DNA from 3 places in the Pseudomonas sp. P8_229 genome. Region 3 is predicted to be linked to each of the others. Evidence: predicted binding sites of a transcription regulator. Region 3 holds the regulator's gene; each other region holds the start of a gene.

Region 1 (5,913 bases), 930 kb from region 3:
CACGGCCAACCCCGATATCAACTACGACGATACGTTCCCGATTCCGCTGGGCGAGTGGGTCGTGGTCGGCAGCCTGCCGGAGACCGTGCTGTTCCAGGCGGATACCTACGTTGACCTGTTCGCGCAGATCGTTGCCTCGTTCGGCCCGGGCATCGATTTCAACCTCAAGCCAAAACAACTGGCCAAGACCGAAGCGCTGACTGCACTCAACCGCATCCAGGTGCAGATGAGCAGCCTGAACAAGGAAAACGGCGGTTACACGCTGATGAACTTCAGCCAGTTGCTCGACGACGAGCTGCAAGTGGTGCTGGTCTACGGCAACGACGTGCCACGGGTGCTGGAATTGTGCGCCCAGGTCGGCATCGCTGCTGCGCCGTCGCTGGAAGCCCTGAAGGTCGCCGTTCACGTCTGAGCGCAATAAAAGGGAACCCTGCGCGCGACCGTCTATCCTAAAAGTGCATGCCACTATTCTGGAGCGACACCATGGGTTCCACGTTCAATGGTCTGATCGGCCTGATCATTCTTGCCCTCGACATCTGGGCCATCATCAACGTGCTGAAAAGCGGCGCCGAGACCGGGATGAAAATCCTCTGGGTCCTGCTGATCATCCTCCTGCCGGTGCTGGGCCTGATCATCTGGGCGATCGCCGGGCCACGCGGCAACGTGCGGATCTGATCCTGAGAACACCGCAATACCCTTTGTAGGAGTGAGCCTGCTCGCGATAGCTATTCCACAGTCACTGAGCCTGTGACTGAAAGAGCGCTATCGCGAGCAGGCTCACTCCTACAAGGGATTGTGGCTGGCCGATGAACTGAGGTTCGACCTGTCATCTTCGGCAACGTAGAATGCGCGCCTTTCCCGGGCAATCGTCCCCACGATCGACGCCTGCGCATTCATCGGAGCACTTGACCATGACCGTCACCAAGACCAGCGAATACCTGGAAACCCTCTACGAAGGCTACGGCCAGCGTTTTCGCATGGAAAAACTGCTGCACGAAGTGCGCACCGAACACCAGCATCTGGTGATCTTCCAGAACCCGCGCATGGGCCGGGTGATGGCGCTGGACGGCGTGATCCAGACCACCGAAGCCGATGAATTCATCTACCACGAGATGCTTACCCACGTGCCGATCCTCGCCCACGGCACCGCCAAGCGCGTGCTGATCATCGGTGGCGGTGACGGCGGCATGCTGCGCGAAGTGACCAAGCACGCGGGTGTCGAGCACATCACCATGGTCGAGATCGACGGCACCGTGGTCGACATGTGCAAGGAATTTCTGCCGAACCATTCCAAGGGCGCCTACGATGACCCACGCCTGAATCTGGTGATCGACGACGGCATGCGTTTCGTCGCCACCACCACTGAAAAGTTCGACGTGATCATCTCCGATTCCACCGATCCGATCGGCCCGGGCGAAGTGTTGTTCTCGGAAAACTTCTACCAGGCTTGCCATCGCTGCCTGAACGACGGCGGCATCCTCGTGACCCAGAACGGCACGCCGTTCATGCAGATCGATGAAGTCAAAACCACCGCTGGTCGCCTGAAGAGCCTGTTTCCGGACTGGCACTTCTACCAGGCGGCCGTGCCGACCTACATCGGTGGTTCGATGACCTTCGCCTGGGGTTCGACCAACCCGGCCTACCGCAAGCTGAGCCGTGAAACCCTGCAACAGCGCTTCATCGGCAGCGGCATCGTCACCCGCTACTACAACCCGGAAATCCACATCGGTGCGTTCGCGTTGCCACAGTACGTGCTGCAGGCGATCAACAAGCCAAGCAACGACTAAAAACACTGCAAAACCCCTGTGGGAGCGAGCCTGCTCGCGAAAGCGGCCTGTCAGCCAACATATTTGTTGAATGATAAACCGCCTTCGCGAGCAGGCTCGCTCCCACTTTTGCTTGCCAGAACATCAGATGTCATTTTTTTCATGTTCACGCGCTGTAATCCTTTTGAACCAACCCTCGGCGTCTAAAGTCGAGATAGTAGTAAGCCCATTTGCGGGTTTGATCGAGGAGGCACCGATGCAAAAGTGGAAAGTCACTTTCGTGGACGATCATGGTGAAATTGTCGATGAGGTGTTCGAACGCGCGGAATGCCCCAGTGATGACGAGGCCGCACGCCTGATCAAGGAACGGCTCCTGCCCGTGGCCGCCGAACTGGATATGAACGATCTGGAAGGCCGCACTGCCGATGCCGGGGTGAAAAGCCTGAAATCCCAGAACAGCATCGAAATCCGCAGCATCACTCCAATCTGAAATTCTTCTTGTCACCCGACGCACCAGGCCTTGGCAGCGCCTCTGTCTTGGGGCTACTCTGCAAGCGAGATCAGCGAATGAATCGCTAAGGTCTGGTCTTGTCAGCTACATGCTTGTTTCCCGCCGGCAACCCGTTTGCCGATGTGCTTTGGCCTGTAAGGCCCGGGGCGGGAATACGGAAAGTCTATCCATCTATCCGAGGGGGACGATTCATGAGCACAGCCTATCAAGAAGACATCAGCAGCAATGTACTGCGCCGCATGAAAGAAGGCGGTTTCGATTTTTCCCGATTCCATCCCATCGAGTTCTACGCCATTTTCCCGGACGAGGAGCGGGCGCGCAGAGCAGCAGGCAAATTTCGCGGTGAATCCATCAATGCCCAGGTCAGTGCGCGCGACGATGGCGCCTGGTCACTGGAATTGAGCAAAGTGATGTACGCAACCTATGACGACATTGGCGACTTCGAGCAGGGTTTCTCTGCCGTGGTCGAACCGCTGGGCGGCATCATCGAAGGCTGGGGCGTGAAGCAGGAGGTGCGCAACCGCCATCGTCTGAACTGACTCATCGCAACGATTAACAGCAACGGCTGACCTTCGGGTCGGCCGTTGTCGTTTCTGGCCCCGAACAGCCCGTGGCAAAACCCTGAAACAAGAATCCCGGGCAAAAAAAAGCCACCGCAGAGGGTGGCTAAAGGGAAGACCGATAAGGAGAGGAAACCGGTCAGGGTTACGGCCTGCGGGGACTGCGCTGGCAGTCCGGATCAGTTGGGCTGAAGCCTTCAGCGGGGAAGTTTCCAGCGGATGCGCCGATTATCCGCAGCCCGGCGCGAGCAGTGAAATCAACTCTGACTATGCTGGTGATAGGCGACTGCACTGCGTCGCAATGAGGCGGGGGCGATCAGGTTGGGGCATTTGCCGCACAGGAATGGTGCGGTGCTGCTGACGTGATTATCCAACCGATTGAAATCAAAGCGTTTATGCCGATGGCACGGGCCTTGCGAAGGCCTGTAGGTCCGGGTGACAAGGAGTACGGCATGATCCGCACCTATTTTGATGAAATGTACGATGCCGGCGGCCAGGTTCGCCCGCATTACCGGGAGTTCGCCCGCTGGCTGGCCGACACGCCTGACGAGTTGCTGGCACAACGGCGACGCGAGGCCGATCTGCTGTTCCACCGGGCCGGCATCACCTTCACGCTCTATGGGGACGAGCAGGGCACCGAGCGCCTGATTCCTTTCGACACCATTCCGCGCAGCATTCCCGCCAGTGAGTGGCGGATTGTCGAGCGCGGCTGCATCCAGCGGGTCAAGGCGTTGAACATGTTCCTCGCCGACCTCTATCACGAGCAGCGCATCATCAAGGCCGGGATCATCCCCGCCGAACAGGTGCTGGCCAACGAGCAATACCAGTTGGCGATGCAAGGTCTGGATCTGCACCGCGATATCTATTCGCACATCTCCGGCGTCGATCTGGTGCGCGATGGCGACGGCACGTATTACGTGCTCGAAGACAACCTGCGCACGCCGAGCGGCGTCAGCTACATGCTCGAAGACCGCAAGATGATGATGCGCCTGTTCCCGGAGCTGTTCGCCGCGCAACGCATCGCTCCCATCGATCACTATCCCAACCTGTTGCTCGACACCCTGAAAAGCTCCAGCCCGATTGACGACCCAAGCGTGGTGGTGCTGACGCCGGGGCGCTTCAACAGTGCCTTTTTCGAACACGCGTTTCTCGCCAGGGAAATGGGCGTTGAGCTGGTCGAAGGCGCGGACCTGTTCGTGCGTGACGACAAAGTCTTCATGCGCACCACCGACGGCCCGAAAGCGGTGGACGTGATCTACCGTCGGCTCGACGACGCGTTCCTCGATCCGCTGGCGTTCAACCCGGATTCAATGCTTGGTGTGCCGGGGCTGCTGTCGTCTTACCGCTCCGGTAACGTGGTGCTGGCCAATGCCATTGGCACGGGAGTGGCGGACGACAAATCGGTGTACCCGTTTGTCACCGAGATGATCCGTTTCTACCTCGACGAAGAACCGATCCTGAAAAACGTGCCGACCTGGCAGTGCCGCAACCCCTCGGAACTGTCCCACGTGCTGGCCAATCTTCCGGATCTGGTGGTCAAGGAAACCCAAGGCTCCGGCGGTTACGGAATGCTCGTGGGGCCGGCGGCGACGACCGCGGAAATCGATGCGTTCCGCGAGCGGATCAAAGCCAAGCCCCATGCATACATCGCGCAGCCGACGCTCTCGCTGTCGACCTGCCCGACCTTTGTCGAAAACGGCATTGCGCCGCGCCATATCGACCTGCGTCCGTTTGTCTTGTCCGGACGTGAAACCCGGGTGGTACCCGGCGGTTTGACCCGTGTTGCTCTGCGTGAAGGCTCCTTGGTGGTGAACTCCTCCCAGGGCGGCGGAACCAAGGACACCTGGGTGGTCGAGGATTGAAGGAAGCTTGCCATGTTAAGTAGAACTGCCTCGGATCTGTACTGGATGTCGCGTTACCTGGAGCGAGCGGAAAACCTCGCGCGGATGCTCGATGTCAGCTATTCGCTGTCGCTGATGCCGCAGGACGGTCGCGGCGACGGTCTGCACGAACTGGCCATGCCGCTGTTGATCACCGGCACCCTCGACGATTACCTGGAGCGTCACGGCGAGCTGCACGCCGAACGCCTGCTGCACTTTTTCGCCCTCGATGCGGCCAACCCGGCGAGCATCTACAGCTGCCTCGGCGCGGCGCGGGCCAGTGCGCATGCGGTGCGCGGGCGGATCACGGCGGACATGTGGGAGAACATCAACGCCACGTGGCTGGAGATTCGCGGGATCGCCGAGCAGGGCCTCAGCCGCTACGGCATGAGCCGCTTCTGCGAGTGGATCAAGGAGCGCTCGCACCTGTTCCGTGGCGCGTCCTACGGCACCATCATGCGCAACGATGCGTTTCGCTTCATTCGCCTCGGCACCTTCATCGAGCGCGCGGACAACACGCTGCGACTGCTCGATGCGCGCTATGAAATGGCCGGCGATCAGGCCGAAGCGGTCAGTGACGGCACCGCTCACGCCTATTACCAATGGAGTGCGCTGCTGCGGGCCCTGTCATCGTTCGAGGCCTACACCGAGATCTACCGTGACGCCCCCGGTGCCCGGCATGTCGCCGAACTGCTGCTGTTGCGCGCCGACGTGCCGCGTTCGCTGCGTGCCTGCACCGAGGAAATCGACCAGATCCTCGCGCAACTGCCAGGGGCCAACGGTCGTCCCGCGCAGCGCCTGGCCGCTGAAATGGATGCGCGTCTGCGTTACACCGGGATCAACGAAATCCTCGCCGAAGGCCTGCACGCCTGGCTCACCGAATTCATCCCGCTGGTGCGCCAGTTGGGCAACGCCATTCACCGTTCATACCTGGAGGCTGCATGAGACTTTCCATAAGCCACGAGACCACCTATCACTATGAAGATCAGGTGCGGGCGAGCATCCAGTATCTGCGCCTGACCCCGCATGACAGCGAGCGTCAGCACGTGTTGAGCTGGCAGCTCGACCTGCCGCGCCCGGTGCGCGCCCAGCTCGATCCGTTCGGCAACATCCTGCATGTGCTGACCATGGACGAGCCGCACGAAGCGATCATCATCGGCGCCCGCGGCCAGGTCGACATCGACGAATTGCGCGAG
Region 2 (5,913 bases), 650 kb from region 3:
GCGGGCTTGCTCGCGAAGAGGCCAGCACAAACACCGCACAAACCTCAGTTAAACCCCAGACAAACAAAAACGCCCCCGGTCTCGCGACCGGGGGCGTTTTTTCAAGCTCGGGCTAAATTACGCCTTGGCTTTCTTGGCAGCGCGGGTACGCTCGCTTTCGTCCAGGATCTTCTTGCGAAGACGGATGGACTTAGGAGTCACTTCGCACAGCTCGTCTTCCTGGATGTATTCCAGAGCCTGTTCCAGGGTGAAGCGAACAGGTGGGACCAGAGCGATGGTTTCGTCTTTACCCGAAGCACGCATGTTGTCGAGCTTCTTGCCTTTGGTTGGGTTCACACCCAGGTCGTTGTCGCGGCTGTTCTGACCAACGATTTGACCGTTGTAGATCTCCTGGCCGTGTTCTACGAACAGCTTGCCACGAGCCTGCAGGGTTTCCAGCGAGTAGGTCAGAGCCTTGCCGGTTTCAACCGAAACCAGAACGCCGTTCTGACGGCCGGACATGTGGCCCGACTTGACGGTGTCGTAACGATCGAAGATCGAGGTCAGGATGCCAGCACCGTTGGTCAGGGTCAGGAACTGGTTACGGAAACCGATCAGACCGCGAGCAGGGATGTTGTATTCCAGACGAACACGGCCCTTGCCATCCGGCACCATGTTGCTCAGGTCGCCTTTGCGCAGACCCATCTCTTCCATGACCTTGCCCTGTGCTTCTTCAGGGATGTCGATGGTGACGTTTTCAAACGGTTCTTGCTTGACGCCGTCAACTTCACGAATGATCACTTCAGGACGGCCCAGGGCCAGTTCGAAGCCTTCGCGACGCATGGTTTCGATCAGTACCGAGAGGTGCAGCTCACCACGGCCGGAAACCTTGAACTTGTCAGCGGTATCGCCTTCTTCAACGCGCAGTGCAACGTTGTACAGCAGCTCTTTGTCCAGACGGTCCTTGATGTTACGGGACGTCACGAACTTGCCTTCTTTACCGCAGAATGGCGAGTCGTTTACCTGGAAGGTCATCGAAACGGTTGGCTCGTCAACGGTCAGAGGCTTCATCGCCTCGACGGTGTCCGGGTGGCACAGGGTGTCGGAGATGAACAGCGAGTCCATACCGCTGATGCAAACGATATCGCCTGCTGCAGCTTCTTCAACGTCAACGCGGTGCAGACCGTGGTGACCCATCAGTTTCAGGATACGGCCGTTGCGACGCTTGCCGTCGGCACCGATAGCCACAACCGGGGTGTTCGGCTTGACGCGGCCACGAGCGATACGGCCAACGCCGATAACACCCAGGAAGCTGTTGTAGTCCAGAGCGGAGATCTGCATCTGGAACGCGCCGTCACGGTCAACAGCCGGAGGCGGAACGTGGTCGACTACCGCTTGGTACAGCGGGGTCATGTCTTCAGCCATGGCGGTGTGATCCAGACCGGCGATGCCGTTCAGGGCCGAGGCGTAAACAACCTGGAAGTCCAGTTGTTCTTCGGTCGCACCGAGGTTGTCGAACAGGTCGAAGATCTGGTCCAGAACCCAGTCCGGACGCGCGCCTGGACGGTCAACCTTGTTGATCACCACGATTGGACGCAGGCCGGCTTCGAAAGCCTTCTTGGTCACGAAACGGGTTTGCGGCATAGGGCCGTCTTGAGCGTCAACCAGCAGCAGAACGGAGTCAACCATCGACATTACGCGTTCAACTTCGCCGCCGAAGTCGGCGTGGCCCGGGGTGTCCACGATGTTGATGTGGTAGCCGTTCCAGTTGATGGCGGTGTTTTTCGCCAGAATGGTAATACCGCGCTCTTTTTCCTGGTCGTTGGAGTCCATCACGCGCTCGTCGTTGAGCTCGTTGCGCTCCAGGGTGCCGGATTGACGCAGGAGTTTGTCTACCAGGGTGGTCTTACCATGGTCAACGTGGGCAATGATGGCGATGTTACGTAGATTTTCGATCACTTGTGTATCTCGATCAGAGGATTCGGTTTGCTGACAAGTCTTGGCAGCGATTAACAGTAGTGTCCGGCATGGCCGTTACAGCTTGACGGCGGTGTCGGGGGGCCGGTGACGCAGGCCACAGGCAAACAGCCCCGGGCACTTAGCTCGGTCGATAAACGCGCACATTGGCATGCCCCTCACTGAGCAAATGGTGAGCATGCAGGCGACTCATCACGCCTTTGTCGCAATACAGCAGGTACTGGCGAGTCGGATCCAGCTCCTTGAAACGAGCGTTCACTGCGTAGAACGGCATCGTCTGTACTTCTATGCCGGCGAGTTCCAGCGGGTCATCCTCGGCCGCATCCGGGTGACGGATGTCGATGACGATCTGACCAGCCAGCGCTTCGCCGACTTCTTCGATCTGCAAGTCCTGGCCCAATTCGTCAATCACTCGATCGATCGGCACCAGTTTGGCGTTTTCGAGCGCACGCTCGAGGACCGCCATGTCGAATTCTTTCTCTTCGTGCTCAACGCGGTAGCGTTTGGCGGCGGTCTTCGGATTAACCGAAATGACCCCGCAGTATTCCGGCATGTGCCGGGCGAAATCGGCGGTGCCGATCTCGTTGGCCGTGTCGATGATGTCCTGTTTGTGCGCGACGATCAGCGGGCGCAGGACCAACTTGTCGGTCACGCAGTCGATCACCGACAGGTTCGGCAAGGTCTGGCTCGACACCTGGGAGATCGCTTCGCCGGTCACCAGTGCATCGATGTGCAGGCGGTCGGCAATGGCGGAGGACGCGCGCAACATCATACGCTTCAATACGACGCCCATATGACTGTTATCGACTTTGCCGAGAATTTCGCCCAACACTTCTTCGAACGGAACACTGACAAATAGCACGCGTTGCGAGCTGCCGTACTTCTTCCAGATGAAATGCGCGACTTCCATCACGCCCAATTCATGGGCACGACCGCCCAGATTGAAGAAGCAGAAATGCGCCATCAGGCCGCGGCGCATGATCTGGTAGGCGGCAACCGTCGAGTCAAAGCCGCCGGACATCAATACCAGCGTCTGCTCCAGGGCGCCGAGCGGGTAACCGCCGATGCCGTTGTGCTGGCCGTGGATGACAAACAACCGTTGGTCGCGAACTTCGATGCGAACTTCGATTTCCGGCGCTTTGAGGTCGATACCGGCCGCCCCGCACTCGCGACGCAGCTTGCTGCCGACGTATTTTTCAACGTCCATCGAGCTGAACGGATGCTTGCCCGCACGCTTGCAGCGCACCGAGAAAATCTTCCCGGCCAGCTCATCGCCGTAGTGCTGTTTGCACTTCTCGGTGATGTCGTCGAAGTCGCCCAGCGGGTACTCGTCGATCTGCAGAAAATGCGCAATGCCCGGCGTGCAGATCAGGCGTTCGCCCATCTCTTTCAAGGCTTTGGGGTCGGTAACGCGGGTTTCCAGCTCGAGATTGTCCCACACACCGTTCACCACCACGGCCGGGTCCAGATCGCGGAGCACAGCGCGGATGTTCTTGGCCAACTGGCGGATGAAACGCATCCGGACAGGGCGGCTTTTGATGGTGATCTCGGGGAAGACTTTTACGATTAGTTTCATGAAAACAGCGCGCGCAGGGCCAGCCGAAAAAGGGGGGCGCGGATTATAGCGGAAATTGCTCAAGGTTTAACCAGTTAATATGCAGAAGGTTTCGCATGCACCAAAACGGGTCATTTTCAGATTTGCACGCTACATTAAGGGGCGAGATTTTCCCCTTTATTGCGCTTTGCACCGCTGCCAGCGTGAATTTGGGGCAAAAAACCCATGGTGGGGCACTGGCATGCAATTTGCTCCCTTGTGAGGCAGGTTGCCTTGGCAGAGTATCTGCGCCGGCATCACCCATATTAAGGGCATCCACTACCAAGCCCTAAGCCACCCGGAGGACACTATGTCGAAGTCGGTTCAACTCATCAAAGATCATGACGTCAAGTGGATTGATCTGCGCTTCACGGACACCAAAGGCACTCAGCACCACGTGACCATGCCGGCTCGCGATGCGCTGGAAGACGACTTCTTCGAAGTCGGCAAGATGTTCGACGGTTCCTCCATCGCTGGCTGGAAAGGCATCGAAGCCTCCGACATGATCCTGCTGCCGGACGACGATACTGCCGTTCTCGACCCGTTCACCGAAGACGCGACCCTGATTCTGGTCTGCGACATCATCGAACCGTCGACCATGCAAGGTTACGATCGCGACCCGCGCGCCATCGCTCACCGTGCCGAGGAATACCTGAAGACCACCGGTATCGGTGACACCGTCTTCGCCGGTCCAGAACCAGAATTCTTCATCTTCGACGAAGTGAAGTTCAAGTCGGATATCTCCGGCTCGATGTTCAAGATCTACTCCGAACAAGGTTCGTGGATGTCCGACCAGGACATCGAAGGCGGCAACAAAGGCCACCGCCCTGGTATCAAAGGCGGCTACTTCCCGGTTCCGCCGTTCGACCACGACCACGAAATCCGTACTGCCATGTGCAACGCACTGGAAGAAATGGGCCAGACCGTTGAAGTTCACCACCACGAAGTGGCGACTGCCGGTCAGAACGAAATTGGTGTCAAGTTCAACACCCTGGTGAAGAAAGCTGACGAAGTTCAGACTCTGAAATACGTTGTACACAACGTTGCCGACGCTTACGGCCGCACCGCGACCTTCATGCCGAAGCCACTGTACGGCGACAACGGCTCGGGCATGCACGTGCACATGTCCATCGCCAAAGACGGCAAGAACACCTTCGCTGGCGAAGGCTATGCCGGCCTGTCCGAAACCGCCCTGTACTTCATCGGCGGTATCATCAAGCACGGTAAGGCGCTGAACGGCTTCACCAACCCGGCCACCAACTCCTACAAGCGTCTGGTGCCAGGTTTCGAAGCTCCGGTCATGCTGGCCTACTCGGCTCGCAACCGTTCCGCCTCGATCCGTATTCCTTACGTCAACAGCCCACGCGGCCGTCGTATCGAAGCACGTTTCCCGGATCCGGCTGCCAACCCGTACCTGGCTTTCGCAGCACTGCTGATGGCCGGCCTGGACGGTATCCAGAACAAGATCCACCCAGGCGATGCCGCTGACAAAAACCTGTACGACCTGCCGCCTGAAGAGGCGAAAGAGATCCCACAAGTTTGCGGCAGCCTGAAAGAAGCCCTGGAAGAGCTGGACAAGGGCCGTGCGTTCCTGACCAAGGGCGGCGTGTTCTCCGACGACTTCATCGACGCTTACATCGCGCTGAAATCCGAAGAAGAAATCAAGGTTCGCACCTTCGTACACCCACTGGAATATGAGCTGTACTACAGCTGCTGATCCGGTAGCGCTGCGGCACGCGGCGTGACAAAAAGAGGCCTCCTTCGGGAGGCCTTTTTTGTGCGCGCTCATCCATGGATAATCCGCCGCCTCTGCGCCCGTTACCGGCGCCTTGACGAAGGGATTCGCATGAAGTGGTTATGGGCGCTGCCCCTGATAGCCGGCCTCGCCAGCCAGACTCTGAACGCAGCCGAGTTTTATGAAAACAAGCCGCTGGCTCATCCACTGATTCAGGGAATGCAGGAGAGCTCGGCCACCCTGGCATTTATCAAAGAAGCCAGCGGTGTGAAAGGTTACTACTGCGTTTGCAACACGCCCGAGGCAAACCCGCAACTGCTGGATGACTTCGGCCAGGCTTCGATCGAATCGGTATTTCTCATGTCACTCGACAGCGAGGATCCGACCCGCTTCGTGCTGTTCCGGCAAAACGATCGCTACAAGGTCTACGCCTACAAATACGACGCCTACGATCACCTCTACAGCCGTGTCACGCGCCTGCAGCCGGCGCTGGATCGCATCACCGAAGGCCAGAAACGCCTCGATGCACCGACCATCAAGAAAGCCCTGAGCCGAATCACACCGCTCAACTATCGCCTTTACTATGAAGAGTCCGGCGTGCCCGAGTTCGACCAGCTCGATTTAAGCC
Region 3 (5,913 bases):
AGCACGCCCATGGCGTCACTCGGGCCCGAGGTGGCGAAGGTGCCGCCCGCGAATTCTGCGAATTGATCCTGCGCGCCCAGGGCCGCCTCGATGCGGCCAACGCCGCGTACCTGTGAGCCAAGCCATGTTTAGCAAAAAATTTCGCAACTTCCTGCTGTTCGGCTGCATCGCTGCAATGTTTGCAGCGGTCGGCTACTGGAACATCAGCCCGGAACGCTTCCTCGACAAACCCCCGGTCAAGGTTGAAGACACGGCCATCGACTGGTACGCGACCAATACGCATACCCTGCAATATCTGCCGGACGGCAAGCTGCAGTACGAGATGACGTCCGACAAGGCCGAGCACCTGAAAGCGACGGACGTGACCCTGGTCACCAAACCTGATCTGAACATGTTCCGCGGCACCGAGTTTCCGTGGCACGTGACCAGCGAGCGCGGCGAAGTGAACCCTGACGGAACTCAGGTAGAACTGATCGACTCGGTACGTATCAAGCGCACCGATGAAAAAAACCGCGACACCCTGATCACCAGCACACGCATGACGGTGTTCCCTCAGCAGCAATATGCGCAGACCGAGCAACCCGTTAGAATCGACGGCGCTGGCGGTGTATCGACTGGCGTGGGAATGAAGGCGTATTTGAAGGAAAGCAGGATACACCTGCAATCGAACGTAAGAGGACAGTATGAGGCTCGTTAAAACCCTCCCTATTTTGCTCAGTCTGGGCGCAGCACTGGGAAGCGTGAGCGCCTGGGCTCTGCCGAACGATCAGCAGCAACCTATCCGCATCCAGGCCGACGACGCCCAACTGGACGACAAGAACGGCATCGCCACCTATAAAGGTGATGTGATCATCACCCAGGGTTCGATGATCGTTAAAGGCAACACGGTCACCATCACCCGCACCCCGACCGGCGACATCGACGTGGTGACCTCGGTGGGCAACCTTGCCTACTTCGAGCAACTGCAGACCCAGGGTGACACCAAGCCTGTACAGGGCTGGGGCGTGACGATCCAGTACCACGCCGCGCAAAACCGTGTCGTGCTGATCGACAAGGCCAAGGTTGTCGACAAGGACAACAACACCACCCTGGGCGAGAAAATTGTCTACGACACAGTGAGAAAACTGGCCAGCGCCGGCCGCGCTACCGGCAATAAAGTCACCGAGACGCGCCCGCGCATCGACATGGTGATCCAGCCGAAGAAGAAAACCGACGAGAAGGCCCAGTAATGGCAACTCTGAAAGCCCAGCACCTGGCCAAGGCCTATAAAAGCCGCCAGGTTGTGCGTGACGTCAGCCTGTCGATCGACAGCGGCCAGATCGTCGGCCTGCTCGGCCCGAACGGTGCCGGCAAGACCACGTGCTTCTACATGATCGTCGGCCTGGTGCAGGCCGATCAGGGCCGCGTGCTGATCGATGATCTGGACGTCAGCCATCAGCCAATGCACGGTCGCGCCAAGGCCGGTATCGGCTATCTGCCGCAAGAAGCGTCGATCTTCCGCAAGCTGTCGGTGGCCGACAACATCATGGCCATCCTCGAGACCCGTCAAGAACTCGACAAGGCCGGTCGTCGCAAGGAGCTGGAAAGCCTGCTGCAGGAATTCCACATCAGCCACATCCGCGACAACCTCGGCATGAGTTTGTCCGGTGGTGAGCGCCGCCGCGTGGAAATCGCCCGCGCCCTGGCCACCGCACCGAAATTCATCCTGCTCGACGAACCGTTCGCCGGTGTCGACCCGATCTCGGTCGGCGATATCAAGCAGATCATCCACCACCTCAAGGCCAAGGGCATCGGCGTACTGATCACCGACCACAACGTGCGTGAGACCCTGGATATCTGCGAAACCGCCTACATCGTCAACGACGGTCAACTGATTGCCGAAGGTGATTCCGCGACTATCCTGGCCAACGATCTGGTCAAGGAAGTGTACCTGGGCCACGAGTTCCGCCTCTAAAGCGCGATTGAGTTCGACCAGCCGGCAGAGTGCTGTAGCGTTGAAGTGAAGTTTTATACGCTTTTATTGTTACAGCGCTCTAGGCAAACACGACGCCTCAAAGATGTTCACCGCGCTTTGAGGCGATACGTCAACAAAGTTTTATAAGCTTTTATTGTTACAGCGCTCTAGGCAAACACTTCAGTTTCAGGCATATAATTTGCTTAAGTTTGGCGCTTCGGCGCCCTGTAGTGGATGGCGCATGTGCGCCGGCGAATAAGGTGTTAAGCCCCTGCCATGAAACCATCGCTAGTCTTGAGAATGGGCCAGCAGCTGACGATGACACCGCAGCTGCAACAGGCCATCCGCCTGCTCCAATTGTCGACCCTGGACCTGCAACAGGAAATCCAGGAGGCCCTGGAATCCAATCCGATGCTCGAACGCCAGGAAGAAGGCGACGACTTCGACAACTCCGATCCTTTGGCCGACAACGCCGAACAAAAACCCAACACCGAAATTCAGGAACCCTCCTATCAGGAAACCGCACCGACGGTGGACAACCTGGAGGATGGCGAATGGAACGAGCGCATCCCCAACGAATTGCCCGTCGATACCGCCTGGGAAGACGTCTACCAGACCAGCGCCAGCAGCCTGCCCAGCAGCGATGATGACGAGTGGGACTTCACCACCCGCACCTCCGCCGGGGAAAGCCTGCAAAGCCATCTGTTGTGGCAATTGAACCTGGCGCCGATGTCCGACACCGACCGCCTGATCGCCGTGACCCTGATCGACTGCATCAACAATCAGGGCTACCTCGACGAAACCCTCCAAGAAATTCTCGACGCCTTTGATCCGGAGCTCGACATCGAGCTGGACGAGATCGAAGCCGTCCTGCACCGCATCCAGCAGTTCGAACCGGCCGGCATCGGCGCCCGCAACCTCGGCGAATGCCTGCTGCTGCAACTGCGCCAACTGCCGGCCAAGACCCCGTGGCTGAACGAAGCCAAGCGTCTGGTCAGCGATTACATCGACCTGCTCGGCAGCCGCGACTACAGCCAACTGATGCGGCGCATGAAGCTCAAGGAAGATGAGCTGCGCCAGATCATCGAACTGGTACAAAGCCTCAACCCGCGCCCGGGTTCGCAGATCGAATCGACCGAAGCCGAGTACGTGGTCCCCGACGTCATTGTGCGCAAGGACAACGAACGCTGGCTGGTCGAACTGAACCAGGAATCGGTGCCGCGCCTGCGGGTCAACGCTCAGTACGCCGGTTTCGTTCGCCGTGCCGACACCAGCGCCGACAACACCTTCATGCGCAATCAGCTGCAGGAAGCGCGCTGGTTCATCAAAAGCCTGCAAAGCCGCAATGAAACCCTGATGAAGGTGGCCACCCAGATCGTCGAGCACCAGCGCGGCTTCCTGGAATATGGCGACGAGGCCATGAAGCCGTTGGTCCTGCACGACATCGCCGAGGCGGTGGGCATGCACGAATCGACGATTTCCCGGGTGACCACGCAGAAATTCATGCATACCCCACGCGGTATTTATGAGCTGAAATACTTTTTCTCCAGCCACGTCAGCACCTCCGAAGGCGGCGAATGCTCGTCCACGGCGATCCGCGCGATCATCAAAAAACTGGTTGCAGCGGAAAATCAGAAAAAGCCGTTGAGTGACAGCAAAATCGCTGGTTTACTGGAGGCACAAGGCATTCAGGTGGCTCGCCGCACCGTCGCCAAGTACCGCGAATCCCTCGGGATCGCGCCTTCGAGCGAACGCAAGCGGTTGATGTAAGCCACGTTACAGCGTTCCAGTGGCAGGCTATCCAGCCTGCCGCTTTATGCACTGGCAACGAAGGAGAAGCTGTATGCAAGTCAACATCAGTGGACACCAACTGGAAGTGACCGAACCGCTGCGCACCTACATCAACGAGAAACTCGAACGATTGGAGCGCCATTTCGACAAGATCACCAACGTGCAAGTCACGATGTGTGTCGAAAAACTGAAGCAGAAAATCGAAGCCACCTTGCATATTCCCGGCAGCGAAGTGGTCGCCAACGCAGAAGATACCGACATGTATGCTGCGATCGACTCACTGACCGACAAGCTGGATCGCCAACTCAAAAAGCATAAGGAAAAGACCCAGAGCCTCCTCCAGGGCGCAACAGGTCGTTAACACCCCCAACCCATGATCCGACTTGAAAGTATCCTGACCCCCGGCCGTTCCCTGGTGAACGTGCCGGGCGGCAGTAAAAAGAAAGCCCTCGAACAGATTGCCAACCTGATCGCCCGCGAAGTGCCGGATCTGGAGATGCAGGATGTCTTCGAAGCGCTGATCGCCCGAGAAAAACTCGGCTCTACCGGTTTCGGCAACGGCATCGCCATTCCCCACTGTCGTCTCAAAGGCTGCGAAGCGCCCATCAGCGCATTGATGCACCTTGACGCCCCCATCGATTTCGATGCAATCGACGGCGCACCGGTTGACCTGCTGTTTGTCCTGCTGGTCCCGGAAGCGGCCACCGATGCTCACCTGGAATTACTCCGCCAGATCGCCAGCATGCTCGATCGCAAGGAAGTGCGCGAAAAACTGCGCAGCGCACCGAGTAACGAAGCCTTGTATCAGGTTGTCCTGAGCGAGCAAAACGGTCATTAATCATGCGTTTGATCATCGTCAGCGGCCGTTCCGGCTCGGGTAAAAGTACCGCCCTGGATGTCCTTGAGGACAACGGCTACTACTGCATCGACAACCTGCCGGCCGGCCTGCTGCCTGAATTGGCCGAGCGCGCTCTGGTTCACACCGAGCTGGCCCAGCCGCTGGTAGCCGTCTCGATCGATGCCCGCAACCTGCCAAGCCATTTGTCGCGCTTCCCCGAGCTTTTGGAGGAAGTCCGCAGCCGCCATATCCAGTGCGATGTGCTCTATCTGGATGCCGATGAGGAAACCCTGCTCAAGCGTTTCTCGGAAACCCGTCGGCGCCATCCACTGAGTACCGCCAATCGCTCGCTGGCCGAAGCAATCAACGACGAAACCGCCCTGCTCGGCCCGATCGCCGACCTGGCCGACCTCAAGGTCAACACCACCAATCTGAATCTGTACCAGTTGCGCGACACCATCAAGCTGCGCCTGCTGAACCAGCCGGAGCCGGGTACGGCCTTTCTGGTCGAGTCGTTCGGCTTCAAGCGCGGCATGCCGGTGGATGCCGATCTGGTGTTCGACGTACGCTGCCTGCCCAACCCGTACTGGAAGCCGGAACTTCGCGCACAATCGGGTCTTGATGCACCGGTCGCCGAATACCTGGCGGCGCAGCCGGAAGTCGAAGAGATGTATCAGGACATCTTCGGCTACCTGAATAAATGGCTGCCGCGCTTTGCCGCGAGCAATCGCGCCTACGTCACCATTGCCATTGGCTGCACCGGCGGGCATCACCGCTCCGTTTACCTGACCGAACGCCTGGGTCAGGCCCTGCAGAAAACCCTGAAGAACGTCCAGGTTCGCCACCGCGACCTCACTTAAAGGATTCACACCGCGATGCCTGCTCTGGAAATCGAAATCATCAACAAACTGGGCTTGCACGCCCGCGCGTCGGCCAAGTTCGTTGGCGTGGCAGGCCAGTACCCGGATTGCACCATCAGAGTGGGTCGCACCCCTGAAGCCACGGTGGACGGCAAAAGCATCATGGCGATGATGATGCTCGCCGCCGGCAAGGGCACGAAAATCTATCTGAGTACTGAAGGCCATCAGGAACAGGAAGCGCTGGATGCACTGGTGGCGTTGATCAACAACTACTTCGACGAAGGTGGTTGACTCCGTGTAGAGAGGGAGCTTGCTTGCTCCCTTTCTAAACTTCAGCCCAATGCTGTATCCATCACCATCATCAGACAGAAGCCGATCAGCAAGCCAAGACTGGCGAGCTTGTCATGACCATTGCGTCGCGACTCGGGGATCACTTCATGAGTCACCACCAGCAACATCGCTCCCGCCGC

What was found. The regulator sigma-54, encoded in region 3, starts transcription at its own class of promoters, with help from an activator protein. The targets are predictions, from matches to a motif close to ANTGGCATNNANNTTGCTNT.
Region 1: a site for sigma-54 is predicted at 3,238-3,257, ahead of QMK55_RS22430 (circularly permuted type 2 ATP-grasp protein). Genes of this name have one in related genera too.
Region 2: a site for sigma-54 is predicted at 3,747-3,766, ahead of glnA (glutamate--ammonia ligase). Genes of this name have one in related genera too.

What each region holds. Positions count from the first base shown of each region.
Region 1 is NZ_CP125378.1:4,936,628-4,942,540, forward strand. It holds gene QMK55_RS22405 (hypothetical protein) at 1-412, shown strand, start outside; gene QMK55_RS22410 (PLDc N-terminal domain-containing protein) at 484-675, shown strand; gene speE (polyamine aminopropyltransferase) at 912-1,787, shown strand; gene QMK55_RS22420 (hypothetical protein) at 2,023-2,256, shown strand; gene QMK55_RS22425 (ribonuclease E inhibitor RraB) at 2,469-2,816, shown strand; gene QMK55_RS22430 (circularly permuted type 2 ATP-grasp protein) at 3,290-4,699, shown strand; gene QMK55_RS22435 (alpha-E domain-containing protein) at 4,712-5,662, shown strand; gene QMK55_RS22440 (transglutaminase family protein) at 5,659-5,913, shown strand, end outside.
Region 2 is NZ_CP125378.1:3,355,854-3,361,766, reverse strand. It holds gene typA (translational GTPase TypA) at 118-1,938, opposite strand; gene thiI (tRNA uracil 4-sulfurtransferase ThiI) at 2,078-3,532, opposite strand; gene glnA (glutamate--ammonia ligase) at 3,861-5,267, shown strand; gene QMK55_RS15270 (hypothetical protein) at 5,397-5,913, shown strand, end outside.
Region 3 is NZ_CP125378.1:4,008,630-4,014,542, reverse strand. It holds gene QMK55_RS17980 (KdsC family phosphatase) at 1-116, shown strand, start outside; gene lptC (LPS export ABC transporter periplasmic protein LptC) at 125-697, shown strand; gene lptA (lipopolysaccharide transport periplasmic protein LptA) at 684-1,229, shown strand; gene lptB (LPS export ABC transporter ATP-binding protein) at 1,229-1,954, shown strand; gene QMK55_RS17960 (RNA polymerase factor sigma-54) at 2,231-3,724, shown strand; gene hpf (ribosome hibernation-promoting factor, HPF/YfiA family) at 3,798-4,106, shown strand; gene ptsN (PTS IIA-like nitrogen regulatory protein PtsN) at 4,119-4,583, shown strand; gene rapZ (RNase adapter RapZ) at 4,586-5,443, shown strand; gene QMK55_RS17940 (HPr family phosphocarrier protein) at 5,459-5,734, shown strand; gene QMK55_RS17935 (ZIP family metal transporter) at 5,776-5,913, opposite strand, start outside.